3 regions of the Micromonospora sp. NPDC049204 genome follow, and region 1 is predicted to be linked to each of the others. Evidence: riboswitches for the same ligand, from Rfam matches in the RefSeq annotation. Region 1 holds a riboswitch; each other region holds the start of a gene.
What was found. A riboswitch is a leader RNA that binds a small molecule or an ion and turns the genes downstream of it on or off. The one in region 1 is predicted to bind cobalamin.
Positions count from the first base shown of each region.

Region 1 (4,056 bases):
GGGTCACGTGCGGATGATGGCGGCCATCCAGCCGTTCGTCTCCGGCGCCATCTCCAAGACGGTCAACATGCCGGAGGCGGCCACCGTCGAGGACGTCGAGAAGATCTACTTCGAGGGCTGGAAGCTCGGCCTCAAGGCGCTGGCGATCTACCGGGACAACTGCAAGGTCGGTCAGCCGCTCTCGGTGGCCAAGTCCAACAAGGCCACCGAGCCGGCCGCGGTCGAGGCCGCGCCGGCCGCCGTGGAGAAGGTCATCGAGTACCGGCCGGTGCGTAAGCGCCTGCCGAAGAAGCGCCCGTCCGAGACGGTCAGCTTCTCCGTCGGTGGCGCCGAGGGCTACCTCACCGCGTCGTCCTACCCGGACGACGGCCTCGGCGAGGTCTTCCTGAAGATGTCCAAGCAGGGCTCGACCCTGGCCGGCGTGATGGACGCCTTCTCGGTGGCCATCAGCATCGGCCTGCAGTACGGCGTGCCGCTGGAGACGTTCGTCAGCAAGTTCACCAACATGCGCTTCGAGCCGGCCGGCATGACCGACGACCCGGACGTGCGGATGGCCGCCTCGGTGATGGACTACATCTTCCGTCGCCTGGCGCTGGACTTCCTGCCCTACGAGCGCCGCGCCGAGCTGGGCATCTTCACCGCCTCGGAGCGGGCCGCCCAGTTGCGGGCCGAGGCCGACGCGGAGGCCGCCGCCGTCACCGGCGCGGAGCTCACCGCGATGGCGTCCTCGGCTCCGGTGGAGGCCCCGGCCAAGTCGGAGGCCGTCGCCCAGCCGGCCCAGGAGATGGCCGACGTGGCCGCCGCCAAGCCGGCTCCGAGCGTGGGTTCCAGCACCGAACTGCTGGAGGCCGTGATCGGCAAGGCCGCCGACGCGCCGCTCTGCTTCACCTGCGGTACGAAGATGCGCCCCGCCGGTAGCTGCTACGTCTGCGAGGGCTGCGGCTCCACCAGCGGCTGCAGCTGACACGTCAGCGACGAGCCCCGGGCGTTCGCGCGCCCGGGGCTCGTTTGTGTGCGGGTCACTCGGACCAACGATCCTGGTGGATCACCGACGACAGCGGACGTCGCTGACGCCAGCCGTGCCGCTCCAGGTCCGGCGTCTCCTCCAGATGGGTGACCGGGCCGAGGCAGAGCCACGCCACCGGGCGGACGGTGGCCGGGATGCCGAGCAGGTCGCGCAGGAACGACTCCCGGTAGAACGAGACCCAGCCGACCCCGAGCTGCTCGGCGGTTGCGGCCAGCCACAGGTTCTGGATCGCCAGACAGACCGAGTAGAGGCCGGCGTCGGCGATCGCGTGACGGCCGAGCACGGCCGGCCCACCCCGCTCCGGGTCGTACGTGACCACGACCGACAACGTCGACTCTCGTACGCCATCGATCTTTATCCGGGCGAAGCGTTCCGCCGCCGCACCGTCGAGAGTGGCCGCGAAGGTGTCCCGCTCCCGCTCCACGTGCCGGTGGAACTGCTGCCGCAGCTCAGGATCGCGGACCAGGATGAAGTCCCAGGGCTGGGAGAGGCCGACGCTCGGCGCGGCGTGCGCCGCCGTGAGGATCCGATCCAACGTATCCGCGGGGATCGGCGCCCCGGTGAACTGGGCACGTACGTCCCGACGGCGGTGGATGGTCTCGTAGAGTCCGTTGTTCAAGGCAGGCTCCCGCTGCGCTCGCGCCCCTGACGGGGCGATGACGCGAGGCCGGTCTTCGGACTCCCGGATCTCCGCTGGTCACCCGCCTTCCCAGCCCCTCAGGGCCAGTGGCTGCGTCTGGTACGCGTGGGTGGCAGCTCCCCGGTCACCGCGGCGGGCCCGTGCCGGACTCACACCGGCTTCCCGATTCTCCCCACTCGCGCGGGGCACCTCGCAACGTTTGTGCCACCGCGCAGCATAGCGGCCGCCCCTGCCTGCGGGGTGGCGGTCCGTCGCCCGGTCGCATGTCCGGCCGGGCGACGGCCGCTACCCGCGCCGTCTGCGTCAGGCGGAAAGTTCCGCCCGGATCAGCGCGGCCAGCTCGGCGGGCTGAGAAAGGAACGGCGAGTGCGAGGAGTTCATGCGCAACACCCGCTCGGCCCGCTTGGCCATGAGCTCCTGCGCGAAGGGCGGAAGAGCGTTGTCGGCCGCACAAATGAGGTAGGTGCTGGGAATGGTGCGCCACGCGGCCTCGGTCAGCGGCTGCTGCGTCGAGGCCCAGGACTGGAGCCCGAGTCGTGCAACGGCCTGTTCCGCGATTTCCGGATCGACGTCGCTGTAGAAGACCTCTCGGGGCTGCGACGGTTCGATGTGACCCCTGCCCTTCAGGTCCGTCCGCTCGTGAACCTCCCACCACGGCGGAGCAACGCCGCCGGCGGTGGAGAAGAGCGAATCGCCGACATCCGGCTGGAAAGCGGCGAGATAAACGATTCGGCGTACGTTGTCCGCGGCAGCGAGCGCCTCCGTGACTGGTGCGCCACCGTAGGAGTGGGCGACGACCACGACCGGTCCGTCGATGGCGGCGACGGCGGCTTTGACCACGGCAGCGTCGTCGTAGAGGTCACCGAGGGCAGCGGGGTCGTTGCCGCTACTGGGTAGCGCGACGGTGTGGATGTCGATATCCGGAAACTGCTCGATGAGCGACTGCCAGACCCAGGGCCCGTGCCAGGCACCGTGCACGAGAAGAAGCGACGGAATGCTGTTCAAGATGATGTTCCTGCCCGCATGTATTCAAATGATCGGATCTGGAGTTCGTCGTCGACCACGCCGTCGTGCATCACCGGAGCGCCCCATCTCGACCGAGGACAGCGGAAATATATGCCGCTACTTTTGGGTAGCAAGGCGCGGATGACTATGAGCCGAGCCACAAGCCCGATCGGCGGCGGTGTGCTCGTGATCAACAACACGTTGCCTGGCTCGGGCCGAATCCAAGCTCATTCCCGTATTGCTTGCTGAGCGCCGCTGGATAGCAAACTCGCGCCCGTGGCGGTGCGGTTGTCCGCAATTCCCCCGACGCACCTGCCGGGCTACTCGCTCGCGCGCTCGGCCGCGCGTACCGCGTTGCGGAACAGCATCGCGACGGTGGTCGGACCGACGCCGCCCACCCGGGGCGTGATGGCGCCGGCGACCTCGGCGCACGCTTCGTCCACGTCCGGTAGGAGGCGCCGTCCTTCGTAGCGGACGCCGGCGCCGATGACGACGGCGCCGGGCTTGACGTGCTCGGGCCGAACGATCCGGGGTACGCCCGCGGCGGCGACGAGGATGTCGGCGCGGCGGGTGTAGCGGTCCCAGTCGGGCACGCCGGTGTGGACGACGGTGACGGCGGCGTTGGCGGTCGGACGCTTCTGGGCGAGCAGCATCGCCAGGGGGCGGCCAAGGGTGGCGCCGCGACCGAGGATGACGACCTCACGACCGGCGACGGGGATCTCGTGGTACGCCAGGAGGGCTTCGATGCCGGCGGGGGTGCACGGCAGCGGGCCGGGCAGGCCGACGGCGAGACGCCCCATGTTCAGCGGGTGCATGCCGTCGACGTCCTTGTCCGGGTCGATCGTCAGCAGCGCCGCGTCGTAGTCCAGATGCCCCGGCACGGGGTACTGCACGAGCAGTCCGTGCACGGCGGGATCGCTGTTGAAGCGGGCAATGGCCTGGTGCAGTTCGGCCTGGGTGGCGGTGGCGGGCAGATGCACGTGCGGGGAGGCGAACCCGAGCGCGGCGGCCTGGCGCTGCTTGATGGCGATGTAGCCGGCGCTGGCGTCGTCGTCGCCGACGAGGATGGTGGCGAGGCTCGGTGTGATCCCGCGGCTGCGGAGTGCTGCGGCAGCGGCGGCGGTCTCGGCCAGGACGGCTTCGGCGACGGGTGCGCCCGGCAGGAGCCGAGCCGTGCCAGACGGGGTGTGGTGCTGCGCGGATCCACTGGTCGTGGTCATGACGGATTCTCCACGCAGGCGCCCAGGCGGTCGACGCCCGCGAGAGGCTCCCCGATGGTTTCACCATCCCCGTGCCGCCAGTCGCCGGTGCTTCGATCATGCCGCATCAACGGGGCGACTGCCCAGCTGACCGGCCCGTGCCGCCTCGGGCGGGGGGTTTGGTA
Region 1 covers NZ_JBEZDC010000007.1:156,390-160,445, forward strand. The annotation lists gene AB0A90_RS15915 (vitamin B12-dependent ribonucleotide reductase) at 1-964, shown strand, start outside; gene bluB (5,6-dimethylbenzimidazole synthase) at 1,020-1,646, opposite strand; cobalamin riboswitch at 1,675-1,875, opposite strand; gene AB0A90_RS15925 (alpha/beta hydrolase) at 1,971-2,672, opposite strand; gene AB0A90_RS15930 (bifunctional 5,10-methylenetetrahydrofolate dehydrogenase/5,10-methenyltetrahydrofolate cyclohydrolase) at 2,993-3,892, opposite strand.

Region 2 (4,056 bases), on a different contig from region 1:
CCCGGGGCTCACCGGTGGGCGCGTCGGCGAGGATGTGCAGCCCGTCGCGGATCTGCACGTCCTTGATCTCGCAGAGGTACCCGTCGAGGTGCAGCACGAACTCGTCGAAGTCATCCGCGTCGGGCATCGCCTCGGCGTGCAGGTCGTGGTGCAGCTCCGCCGCGCGGACGAGGTCCCAGATCTGCGCCCGCACGGTGGGCACCTTCGCCGGGTCGAGGGCCTGCACGGTGGCGTACTCGTCGAGCAGTTGTTCCAGTTTGGCCAGGTCGCCGTAGGTTTCGGCGCGGGCCATCGGCGGCACCAGGTGGTCGATGACCACGGCGTGCGCGCGACGTTTGGCCTGGGTGCCCTCGCCGGGGTCGTTGACGATGAACGGGTAGACCAGCGGCAGGTCACCGAGGACCGCGTCGGGGGCGCAGTCGGCGGCCAGGCCGAGGCCCTTGCCGGGCAGCCACTCCAGGGTGCCGTGTTTGCCCAGGTGCACCACGGCGTCCGCGCCGAAGCCGCCGTCGGCGACCGGGGCGGCCAGCCAGCGGTACGCGGCCAGGTAGTGGTGACTCGGCGGCAGGTCCGGGTCGTGGTAGATGGCGATCGGGTTCTCCCCGAAGCCGCGCGGCGGTTGGATCAGCAGCACCACGTTGCCGAAGCGCAGCCCGGCGAGCACGATGTCCCCGCCCTCGGTGTAGAGCTGGCCGGGCGGCTCACCCCAGTGTTCCCGCATCCGTTCCCGCAGCTCGGACGGCACCTGGTCGAACCACCGCCGGTAGGTCTGCCCCGGTATCCGCGCCTCGGCGGCGGCCAGCTGCTCCGGGGTCAGCCACTCCACGTCGTGACCACCGGCGGCGATCAGCGCGTGGATCAGAGCGTCGCCGTCGTCGGGCACCGGCGCGTCGCCCAGGTGGTAGCCGGCCTCGGCGAACGCGGCCAGCAGTCGGACCGCCGAGACCGGGGTGTCCAGCCCGACGGCGTTGCCGACCCGGGAGTGCTTGGTGGGGTACGAGCTGAGCACCACGGCGACTCGCTTGTCGGCGTTGGGGACGTACCGCAGCCGGGCGTGGCGCACGGCGATCCCGGCGACCCGGGCGGCCCGGTCGGCGTCGGCCGCGTAGACCGAGAGGCCGTCGGCGTCGATCTGCTTGAACGAGAACGGCACGCTGACGATCCGGCCGTCGAACTCGGGGATGGCCACCTGCATCGCCGCGTCCAACGGGGACAGCCCCGCGTCGCTGCCGGCCCACTGCTCGCGGGTGCTGGTCAGGCAGAGCGCCTGGATGATCGGCACGTCCAGGGCGGCCAGGGCGCCGACGTCCCAGGCGTCCTCGTCGCCGCCCCCGGAGGCGTCCGCGGCGACCGCGCCACCGGCGGCCAGCACGGTGACCAGCAGCGCGTCGCAGCGGGCGAACAGCCCGAGCGGTCCCGCGCCGGTGGTCAGCCCTCGCAGCGAGCCGCAGAAGATCGGCAACGGGTTGCCGCCGGCGTTGTGGACCGCGTCCGCGAGGACGTCGACGAATTCGGTGTTGCCGGCGAGGGCGTGCGCCCGGTAGAAGACGATCCCCACGGTGGGCCGCAGCGGGTCGGTCGGGTGTTCGCCGTGCACGCCGTACGCGGGGGTGGGCGCGGGCGGGGCGAACCCCTCGCCGGTGAGCAGCACCGTGTCGGAGAGGAACCGGGCGAGCTGCCCCAGGTTGTCCGGCCCACCCTCGACGAGGTACGCCAACGCCTGGGTGACGACCCCGGACGGCACTGTGGAGATGGCCATCAGCTCCGCGTCGGGCAGCGCCTCGCCGCCGAGCACGACCGTCGGCACACCGGTGGCGAGCACCGCGGCGAGGCCGTCCGGCCACGCCTGCCGACCGCCGAGCAGGCGTACGACGACGAGGTCGACCCCGTCGAGCAGGGCGGGCACCTCGTCGGCGGCGACCCGCGCGGGGTTGGCGAGCCGGTAGTCGGCGCCGCTGGCGCGGGCGGCCAGCAGGTCGGTGTCGGCGGTGGAGAGCAGCAGGATGCGCACGGCGGGCTCCGGAGAGTGACGCCCTGGCCGCTACGGAGGCGACCTGGACGAAGCGGGTGGGTGCGGCGTCAGCCGGTACGACGGCTCGGCCGGGCTCAGCGACGCGGACGTCGGGGCCGGTCAGCGCCGGACGCCCAGGTCAGCGGTACCGGAAGCCAGCGGTCTGGCGCACGCCGCGACGGCCGGGCCGGGACGTGCGGGGCCGGCCGGTTGTGGGCGCGGTGCAGTGCCCGCCAAACGGCTCATGACGATGATCGTCAATGGATGAGACGCTGTGCGTCATCGGGTCCTCCTCGGGTGTCCACGCCCTGGGGTACATCCCGACGGCCGAAGTATCCTGGCTTCCGGATCGACGCTCTCCCCCGGCCTTCCAACCGCAGACACACGGTCGTGACTCACGAGGGGGGATCGCTCCCCGGTGACAGTGGCGGGACCGCGTCGGAATCGCACCGACTTCCTTCACTGCCGTCAGGCCGCGAATGCTGCCACACCCCTCCGCCGCCGGTCAACGCCGGCCCTGGCACCGCCCGGCCGCGCTCATCACATTGACCTGGGAAAATATAGGTGCGCGGGGTTGCCTGACCACGAGACGGCGAGCTGATTGGCCGGTGGCGGAGTGATCCCGCAGAGGGAGCCGAGTGTCTGTGTGACTCCCTCTGGAGCTGATGTCGTAGACGATTCAGCACCCACGGGGTCAGCCCTGGGTTACTCGTGCTCGAAGCGGCGCGGCCGGCGAGTCAGTGACAGCCAGCCGAGAAAACGGGCGTGCACTCCCCGCAGGTGTCCGAGACCACCTGGCCATCGGCGTCTACGACGAGTCCATTCGCGCCAACGTGCTTCTGATCGATGACCGACTCTGCGTCGTCCAGCACTACCTACCGCGGATGCGGGGCGTCGACTGCCCGACGATGGTCATCGAACGCGACACGAGTCCCTCCGGCCTCTACCCGATATTCGACGAGATGTTCACCTCACTCTGGGAGCGCAGCCGCCAGCTATGACTGACCACGCCCGCCTCCTCCCCCTCGCACAGGAGGCCGTCGACCTGGCACACGACCTGATGCGGACGCTCCAGCCCGGCGCGCTGACCTTCAAGGGTGACCGTGACATGGCGTCCGAGGTGGACTACGCCATCGAGCGAGCGGTCCGCGAGCATCTGGCCGCCACGGCGCCGGACATCGGTTTCCTCGGCGAGGAGTATGGCGGCAGCGGCGACACCGGCGCACTGACCTGGGCACTCGACCCCGTCGACGGCACCGTCAACTTCGTCCACGGCTCACCCCTGTGCGCGATCTCCCTCGGCCTCCTGCACGGCACAGACGCCGTCCTCGGCGTCATCGACCTGCCGTTCCTCGGCACCCGCTACCACGCCGTTCAGGGGCACGGCGCCTATGCCGACAACCGACGCATCTGCGCCAGCCAGGTCACCGATCTCCGGGACGCCGTCGTCGCCATCGGCGACTACGCGGTCGGTGCCGACGCCAGCCGGAAGAACGCCGAGAGACTCGCCATCACCGAGCAGCTCACCCGGCACGTCCAACGGATCCGCATGCACGGTTCGGCCGCGATCGACCTCGCCTGGTTGGCGCAGGGCAGGATCGACGCGTTCATCATGCTCAACAACAAGCCCTGGGACACCGTCGCGGGCGTCGTGATCGCCCGAGAGGCCGGTGCGCTCGTCGTCGACGTCGACGGCACGCCCCACAGCGCACACGCTGTCGCCACGATCGGCGGCAACGATCTGCTCCTACCGCCCGTCCTCACGCTCGTTCAGCGATCACTCGCATGTGCGGAAGGCATGACTGGTCTTCCGCCTCACCCAGCGGATCCCCATTGATCACCTGCCGGTGATCACGCCACCGCTCACACGACGAGAGTGCACGGGCAACAACGGCTCCAACGTCGGGACACCACCTGGTCGCAGTCCCGCCTTGTCGATCATGGGGTTGTGGTGGGCGACAAAGCAGCCTTTCGTGGCCAAACTAGGCACCACACCTCCATGATCGACCCCGATATCGGGTCGCTCGGCAGCATGATTCGTGGAC
Region 2 covers NZ_JBEZDC010000028.1:42,277-46,332, forward strand. The annotation lists gene cobN (cobaltochelatase subunit CobN) at 1-2,011, opposite strand, end outside; cobalamin riboswitch at 2,342-2,471, opposite strand; gene AB0A90_RS33430 (DUF5919 domain-containing protein) at 2,752-3,012, shown strand; gene AB0A90_RS33435 (inositol monophosphatase family protein) at 3,009-3,848, shown strand.
Region 2: it holds a riboswitch for cobalamin, as region 1 does, so the genes downstream of both, cobN (cobaltochelatase subunit CobN) here and bluB (5,6-dimethylbenzimidazole synthase) in region 1, are expected to answer to the same signal.

Region 3 (4,056 bases), on a different contig from region 1:
CTGCACTGGCGGCAACGCGGTCGGGGTGTGCGCGCCGGGCACGGTGTGGTCGACGCCCAACACGAGCGGAATCTGCGTGTCGTTGGTCGCGGTGACGGAGAAGTCGGCGTAGACGCGGTAGCCGCCGGGCCGGGCCAGTGTCAGGGGGACGCTCCAGGTGCCGTCGGCCGCCATCGTCGGGTGCAGGTGCTGATAGCCGGACAGGTCGCGGCCGACCACGATCAGGTGCAACGGCTTGTCGTGGACGACCGCGAAGCGGGTCGCCGGTTGCCGGTCGGTCCCGACGATGCGGAACCGGTAGTCCGCGCGTACCCCGGGCGGTTGGGACCGCTCCAGTGGTTGCAGGGTGTAGCCGCCGGCGCTGACCGTCGTCCCGGTCGCCAGCGTCTCGCCCGTCGCGCCGTCACCGCGATGCGTGTGCGGCCCGGTGCCCGCCGGGTGTTGGTGCCCGTCGTTCGCGGCGCCCTCCTGGCCCGGGGCGGGCGGACCGCCCGCGGGCTGCCGGGCGCTGCGGTCCGCCGGGTTCCCGTCGCCGGTCCCGATGCGGGCCAGACCGAACCCGGCCAGCAGAGCGATCACCAGCCCGCCGACGAGCAGGGCAAGGTGGGTGTTGCTCAGCCGGGATCCGGGCGCTGCGGCGGCGAGATCCGTGTCGGGCCGTGCTCCGGGCTCGACCGTGGGCTCGCCGTCCGTACCGGCGACGGTTTGATCGGTCGGCGTCGGATCGACCGCGACGCCCGTGCGGGCCGTGACGACCGCGTTGCCCTTGCGTGCCGCCGGCACGGTGGTGGGCCGCCGCTTGTCGCCCGGAGCCGGCGCGACGACGGGCCTGCGACCGTCGGCCTTGCCACCGCCGATGGTCTTGCCGCCGGTGGCCGGGCCAGTGCCGGCCTTGTTCGTGGGACGGGCACCACCGCCGCGTCGACCGGAGGTCGCCGGCGAGGTGCGGCCCCGGCCGGTGGGTCTGCGGGTGGAAGCCGATCGGCGACGCCAGAAGATGTACGCGGCCACCGCCCCGGCCGCCGCGACCACCACCGCCCAGCCGGCCAAGGCCACCGTTCCGAAGCCGCTCTCCTCGGTGGACCCGGTCGACGGAGCCGCCGCAGCCGGCGGGTTGGACGGATCGTCCGCGGTGGTCGGCACCGCCGAGGCCTGCCCGGACGTGTTGTGCTGCTCGGTGGCGGCCACCAGCGCCGGGTCCGGTTGGGTCGACGGCGGGCTCCACCCCTTCGGCGCCGCGGCCACCCGCCCGTCGTAGCGGAAGGTCAGGGTGCCCCGCACGGTGTCGCCGTCCGAGGCGACCGACAGGTAGCTCACCGAATACTGGCCCTTGGCGGGCAGGTGGGCGACGGTCACCACCGCGGGGAACCCCGTCGTGTACTCCCGTGGCTCGAACTGCCCGTTGACCAGGAAGTACTCCCGTACCGGCTTCTCCAGCGGCTTCGGCTCCCCCTGCGACCAGCCGTCGTCGACCCGGGTGCCGTCCGGGGCGGTGACCGTGAAGAACGCGTTGGCGGCGGCCTTCTCGGTGAAGTAGAGCCGCACCGCCGTGAACGGCTCGCGCACGGTGGAGCCGCCCGCCGGTGTGGACTCGGCGAGGGTCCCGTGAGCCGCGGCGGGTTGGGCGGACGCGAGCAGGGCGACCGCCGAGGCGAGGAGGAACGCGAGGAGGCCCGAGACCACCCGCCCGCAAGTCTGGGGGAGACGACGCATCTGGATATCCTCACCCTCGCGAGACTTTTTTCAAGAGGTGGCGATCTTCTTCCTCCGACGACAAAAGTTGACGACGAGGTCGCGGGCCGTCGCAGCGGGACGCCCCGGGTGGACACATTCCCTGGCCAGCTATGCTGCCGACGGCGCTGGTTCGCCCCGTCGTGACCGGCTGGGCGTCGCAAGAGGGAACCCGGTGGAAATCCGGGGCTGCCCCGCAGCGGTGAGTGGGAACGACCGCCGTCATCAGCACTGGGCCAACGGCCTGGGAAGCGACGGCCAGTAGGGGACCGGCGCGACCGGTCAGGCCCGCGAGTCCGAAGACCTGCCGGCGCCGCGTACACAACCGTGTGCGCTGCCGTCGGCCTCGCGGGTGGGCTGAGCGGGTGACGGGCCGTGCGTGTGGCGCACGGCCAGGTCCTCGTCAGCGCGTGTCCGCGACCCGGCGGTGTGGTTTCCCGAGGGACGGACTACCGCTGTGCACGACACCACCACGATCGCCGGCCGAGCGCCGTCGGCGTCGCACCTGACCCTGTCGCAGATCATGGACCAGCACCACACCAACCTGATGGGTACGGTGCGCGGCGGCCGGATCCTCAACCTCATCGACTCCGTCGCCGGTGTGGTCGCCGCCCGGCACTCCGACGGGCCGGCGGTGACCGCTGCCATCGACGAGACGGCGTTCCTCCGCGCGGTGCGGGTCGGTGACGTCGTACACGTCGATGCCCGGATCACCTGGGCCGGCCGCAGCTCGATGGAGGTCGCCGTCAAGGTGACCGCCGACCGGTGGGACCGGGCGGTGCCGCCCACCGACGTGGCCACCGCCCACCTGGTCATGGTCGCCATCGACGACGACGGTCAGCCTCGTACGGTGCCGCCGCTGCTGCCGGAGACCGACGGGGACCGGCGACGGTACCGGGAGGCGGAGATCCGCCGGGAGCACCGGCTGGCGCTGCGACGCGCGTTGCTCGACGGCGCCGACGACGCCTGACGCGCCCGTTGTGACGGTGGCCGGTCCGAGAACCCGCCCCACCGCCGATCCGGTCGGATAGCGTCCACGAGAGGCCCCGATCACGGAGAGTGTGGATGGCGATGCGCGCTGCGGTGCTGCGGGAGTTCGACGTTCCGCTGACGATCGAGGAGATCGACCAACCCAGCCCCGAGCGCGGGCAGGCGCTGGTGCGGATCGTCGCCAGCGGGGTCAACCCGCTCGACACGAAGATCCAGGCGGGAAAGGCCGCGCACGCACGCATCCAGCTCCCCGCGGTGCTCGGCCTGGACCTCGCCGGCGTCGTCGCGGCGGTCGGTGCGGAGGTGACCGACCTCGCGCCGGGAGACGAGGTGTACGGGCTGTGCGGGGGCGTGGGCGACCTCCAGGGTTCGCTTGCCGAGTACGCCGCCGTGGACACCCGACTCCTGGCCCGCAAGCCGAACACCCTCTCCATGCGGGAGGCCGCCGCGTTACCCCTGGCGGCGATCACCTCCTGGGAGGGGCTTGTCGACCGGGCCGGGGTCCGGGCCGGCCAGAAGGTGCTGGTGCACGGCGGCGCCGGTGGCGTCGGTTACGTGAGCGTCCAACTCGCCCAGGCGCGCGGCGCCGCGGCGTACGCCACGGGCGGGCCGGCGAGCATGTCTCTGATCGAGAGCCTGGGCGCGGTAGCGATCGACTACACCTCGACAAGCGTCGAGGAGTACGTGCAGAGGTACACCGACGGTGCCGGGTTCGACATCATCGCCGACAACGTGGGCGGCGCGACCCTCGACGCGTCGTTCGCGGCGGTGCGCACCTATCACGGCCACGTGGTCAGCGCGTTGGGCTGGGGGTCGCACTCGCTCGCCCCGCTGTCGTTCCGGGGAGCGACCTATTCCGGGGTGTTCACTCTGCTGCCGCTGCTGACCGGGCAGGGCCGCGAACACCAGGGCGACATTCTGCGCGAGGTCGCGGCGCTGGCCGACGCCGGCATGTTGCGCCCGCGACTGGATCCACGCACGTTCACGCTCGACACGGTCACGGACGCCCACCGCCTGGTCGCCAGCGGCACCGCGAACGGCAAGGTTGTCGTGGACGTCGCCGGTTGAGATGCGGGGACCGTCCCTCCGATCTGCAGGGCGCGTCGCGCCGCTGCGGGCCGCCCTTTGACCCTGGAGCTTCTGCGTCGCATTGCTGCCGCGCCCTGGCGTCTCGTAGGCGTCAAGGCGCTCGTGACGACGGATTCGGTGGTGGCAGCCGGATACCCTGCTCGATAACCGACCGGGGAGAGCCAATGGGCCTGTCAAGCCGTGAGTGTCCGGACTGCAGACGACGGGTCAAAGAGCCGTTTCAAGAGACAATCACCGGCCGCAAGG
Region 3 covers NZ_JBEZDC010000030.1:30,729-34,784, forward strand. The annotation lists gene AB0A90_RS33870 (copper resistance protein CopC) at 1-1,713, opposite strand, end outside; cobalamin riboswitch at 1,844-2,058, shown strand; gene AB0A90_RS33875 (acyl-CoA thioesterase) at 2,189-2,701, shown strand; gene AB0A90_RS33880 (zinc-dependent alcohol dehydrogenase family protein) at 2,797-3,789, shown strand.
Region 3: it holds a riboswitch for cobalamin, as region 1 does, so the genes downstream of both, AB0A90_RS33875 (acyl-CoA thioesterase) here and bluB (5,6-dimethylbenzimidazole synthase) in region 1, are expected to answer to the same signal.